Regions from separate parts of the Cellulomonas gilvus ATCC 13127 genome, predicted to be linked through region 2. Evidence: predicted binding sites of a transcription regulator. Region 2 holds the regulator's gene; the other holds the start of a gene.
What was found. The regulator Rex, encoded in region 2, represses fermentation and respiration genes when NADH is low (regulators of the CRP and FNR family bind a similar motif). The targets are predictions, from matches to a motif close to CTTGTGAANNNNTTCACAAG.
Positions count from the first base shown of each region.

Region 1: the regulator Rex is predicted to act here: its motif matches at 1,383-1,402, upstream of mqo (malate dehydrogenase (quinone)).

Region 1 covers NC_015671.1:1,832,560-1,834,754, reverse strand. Annotated here, with positions in the region: gene CELGI_RS08510 (App1 family protein) at 1-1,023, shown strand, start outside; gene CELGI_RS08505 (hypothetical protein) at 1,106-1,312, opposite strand; gene mqo (malate dehydrogenase (quinone)) at 1,462-2,195, shown strand, end outside.
Region 2 covers NC_015671.1:2,820,337-2,822,531, reverse strand. Annotated here, with positions in the region: gene CELGI_RS12870 (GNAT family N-acetyltransferase) at 1-314, opposite strand, end outside; gene CELGI_RS12865 (glutaredoxin family protein) at 421-717, shown strand; gene CELGI_RS12860 (redox-sensing transcriptional repressor Rex) at 728-1,417, shown strand; gene CELGI_RS12855 (YceI family protein) at 1,497-2,039, opposite strand.

The DNA.
Region 1 (2,195 bases), 990 kb from region 2:
GTGCTGCGCCGGCGGGGCTGGACGCTGCGCATCGAGCCGTACGCCGGCTACGGCGGGCCCGGGTGGGTGCGGGTGTTCGCCCGGACGCTGCTGGCGGCCCCGCAGGTGCACGACGACGACCTGCCGGGTGCCGGTGCGGCCGCACAGGCCGGTGCACGTCCCGCGCCTGCGCTGCGCGGGTGGCGCTCGTTCGCCACGGCGCAGGTCGCGGGCGCCGAGCTCGAGGTGCGTGTCGGTGAGCGGGTGCACCGCATCCGCACCGACCGCGGCGGGTACGCCGACGTCCGCCTGGACAGCGACCTGGCTCCGGGTTGGCACGACGTCGAGCTGCGCGCTCCCTCGGGCGCGGTCGCGGTAGCTCCCGTGCACGTCGTCGATCCCGAGGTGCGGGGCGGCATCGTCAGCGACATCGACGACACCGTGCTGGTCACGCGCCTGCCGCGCATGTTCGTCGCGGCCTGGAACACGCTCGTCCGGCACGAGAACGCACGCGAGCCCGTCGCGGGCATGGCGGGGCTGTACGCGCGTCTCGCGGCGGGCGACGAGCGCGTCCCCGTGGTCTACCTGTCCACGGGTGCGTGGAACGCCGCACCCGCGATCGGGCGGTTCCTGCGCCGGTTCGGCTACCCCGCCGGGCCCATGCTCCTGACCGACTGGGGCCCGACGAACACGGGGTGGTTCCGCAGCGGGCGTGAGCACAAGCTCGGTCAGCTGCGGCGCCTGATCGAGGACTTCCCGCACATCCGGTGGGTGCTGGTGGGCGACGACGGTCAGCACGACCCGCAGATCTACGCGGCGATCGCCGCCGAGCACCCCGACCACGTGCGCGCGGTGCTGATCCGCCAGCTCACGTTCGCGGAGCACGTGCTCGCGCACGGCCTGCCCGCCCCCGCCCACGAGGCCGTGCGCGCGGAGAACCGCGCGGCGCGCGACGGGCTGCGCGACGGGATCGCGGTGCTGCAGGGCGAGGACGGGTACGAGCTGCTGCGGGCCGTGCACGCCGCGGGCGTCGACCTGACGTGACCTGATCTGGCCTGACGTGACCTGACGCACGGCGACCCCGGCCGTGGACGGCCGGGGTCGGCTCCGTGCGCGGCGGGACCGGTCAGAGGCGCGCGGGGTCGTCCCACTCGTCGTTGCTGGCCACCGGCTCGTCGTCGGGCACCAGCTCGGCCGCCGTGAGCGACCGGGGAGCCCGGGCCGGGTCGCCGCCCGAGCGGGCGTCGGCCGCCGCGAGCAGCGCGGCGTCGGGGGTGCGGTCGGCCAGGCGTTCGGCGGAGGGGTCGGACACGAGGTCGCGGTCGCGGGTCATGGTGTCGTTCTACCCCCTGGACGTGACGCCTGCACCACGTCCCCGCCGCGAACCGCCGACCGAGGCCCGGCACGAGACGAACATCACATGTCGCCAAGGTCACATTTCCCTTGCGGTCGACAATCTCGACATCAACCTACGATCGACCGGTGCCTTCCCAGGACCCGAACCCCAGGGACATCGCGACCGACGACGGCCGCGACGCGCCGCTCGACGTCGTCCTGATCGGCGGCGGGGTGATGAGCGCGACGCTCGCGAGCCTGCTGCGCTCGCTCGAGCCCACGTGGCGCATCGAGATCCACGAGCGCCGCGACGGCGTGGCGCAGGAGAGCTCCAACCCCTGGAACAACGCGGGCACGGGCCACGCGGCCCTGTGCGAGCTCAACTACACGCCGCAGCGGCCCGACGGCTCGATCGACATCACCAAGGCCGTGACGATCAACGAGCAGTTCGAGCTGTCGCGTGAGCTGTGGCACCATCTGGCCGGCCAGGGCCGGCTCCCCGTCGGGACCGAGTTCGTCTCCACCACCCCGCACATGACGTTCGTGCGGGGCGAGGAGGGCGTGGACTACCTGCGCCGCCGGTTCGAGGCGCTGCGCGCCCACCCGCTGTTCTCCGACCTGGAGTTCTCGACCGACCCGGACCAGATCGCGCAGTGGGCCCCGCTGCTCATGGCGGACCGCGACCCCGCGGAGCCGGTCGCGGCCACGCGTGCCGCGGGTGGCACCGACGTCGACTTCGGCGCGCTGACGCGCGCGATGGTGCAGGACGCGGTCGACCACGGCGCCACGCTCCACCTCGAGTCGGAGGTGACGCGGCTGCGGCAGCGACGCGACGGCACGTGGCGCCTGACGGTGCGGGACCGGCGCTGGAACGGGCGTCG
Region 2 (2,195 bases):
GTGAGAGCGGCGCGCACGTCCGGGTCGGCAGGTTCGCCGCCGACGAGCATCGTGTAGCCCACGAGCGCCGGCCCGTCCGCCGGGCCCTGCGCCACCAGCACCGTGCGCGCGGGGTCGGCCAGGTACGTCTCGAACGCGGCGGGGGACAGCACGCGCGTGACGAACTCCTGCTGGTCCGCGGGGGTCGAGCCGGGCGGGCACGCGAGCGGGAACGTCAGCGCCGCGAGCGCGGCGAGGTCGGGCACGTCCTGCGGCGTGGCGCGGCGCACGAGCGGCACGGGCTGCGGGCTGCGGGGCGACGCGTCGTGGCTCACGGTCGGCCAGCCTAGGCCCGGTGCCACGGGGGACAGGGCCGCGGCCGTGCGACCGGGGCGTGCCGAAGCCCGCCGCGGTGGGCCCCGCGCGGTCTAGGGTCGCCCTGTGCCCGACGCCGCGCTCCCCGAACCCGCCGCACCCGAACCCGCCGCACCCGAGCCCCGTGTGGTCCTGTACTCGCGGCTCGGCTGCCACCTGTGCGTCGCGGCACGTGAGGTCGTGGTGCACGAGGCCGCGCGGGCCGGGGTCGCGTGGCGAGAGGTGGACGTGGACCGGGACGTCGTGCCGGGCCGCGACCTGGCCGAGTACGGCGAGCTGGTGCCGGTGGTCGAGGTCGACGGCATCCGGCAGGGCTACTGGCAGATCGACGCGACGCGCGTGCGGCGCGCGCTGGCGCGCTGAGCGGGTCCGGATGACGGGTCGGCAGGTCCCGCCGGGTCCGGTCGGCGCGGACGACCGGGCGCCGGGCACCACGCCCGGGCAGCCGCTGCCCGCCGCGACGGTCGCGCGGCTGCCCGGCTACCTGCACGCGCTCGACGCGGTGCGGGGCGCCGGTGCGGCGCTGGTCACCTCGGAGCGCCTCGCGCAGGCGGCGGGCGTCACGCCCGCGCAGCTGCGCAAGGACCTGTCGTTCCTGGGGTCGTACGGCCGGCGGGGCGTGGGGTACGACGTGGACCACCTGGCGGGTCGGATCGCCGCGGTGCTGGGCGTCGCGACGACGCGCGCCGTCGTCGTCGTCGGCGTGGGGCACCTGGGCCATGCGCTCGCGACGTACGGCGGGTTCGCCGAACGTGGCTTCACGCTCGCGGGCCTCGTCGACGCCGACCCCGCGGTGATCGGCACGCGCGTGGGAGGGCTCGTCGTCGAGCCGCCCGCCGCGCTCATGGCGCTCGTGATGCGCACGGGCGCGACCATCGGCGTCGTCGCGACACCCGCGCACGCGGCCCAGGACGCGGCCGACGCGCTCGTCGCGTCGGGGGTCACGGGCATCCTCACGTTCGCGCCGCGCGCGCTGCGCGTCCCGCCGAACGTCGAGGTGCGCGCCGTCGACGTCGCGAGCGAGCTGCAGATCCTCGCGTTCCACGCCTCGCGCCACGCGTGACACGACCGAGGACGCCGACCCGCGCGGGGTCGACGTCCTCGGACCGGGTGCACCCGGGGGCTGCCGGGGGCTGACGAGGTCAGGCCGCCTTGATGGCCGACGCGTCGAGCGTGATCGTGACCTTGTCGGAGACGAGCACGCCGCCGGCCTCGAGCGCGGCGTTCCAGGTCAGGCCGAAGTCCTTGCGCGAGATCGTGGTGCTCGCCTCGAAGCCCGCACGCGTGTTGCCGAACGGGTCGACGGCCACGCCGTTGAACTCGGTGGCCAGCTCGACCGACTGCGTCACGCCGTGGATCGTCAGGTCGCCGACGATCACGTAGTCGCCGCCGTCCTGGCGCACGTCGGTCGACGTGAAGGACCACTCGCCGAACGCCTCGACGTCGAAGAAGTCGCCCGACTTGAGGTGGCCGTCGCGGTTGGCGTCACCCGTGGAGACGGTCGAGGGGTCGAGCGTCGCGGTGACCGAGGCGCCGTCCTCGGCGACCGTGATCTCGCCACCCGTGATCCCGATGGTGCCGCGGACCTTGGAGATGCCGGCGTGGCGCACCGTGAAGGCGGCCTCGGAGTGCGACGGGTCGATGGTCCAGGTGCCGGCGGTGAGCTCGGTGGGCAGCGCGGTCATGGTGACTCCCGGTTCGGTTGAACGGTCAACAACTTGATAGTTCAAAGTTGTACTACAGTGGGACCCGACGCGCAACCCCAGCGTGGTGCACCTCACCCGGACCGTGCCCGCGGAGGACTCCTCGCGTCACGGCCGCCCGACCGTGCGGCCGTCCCC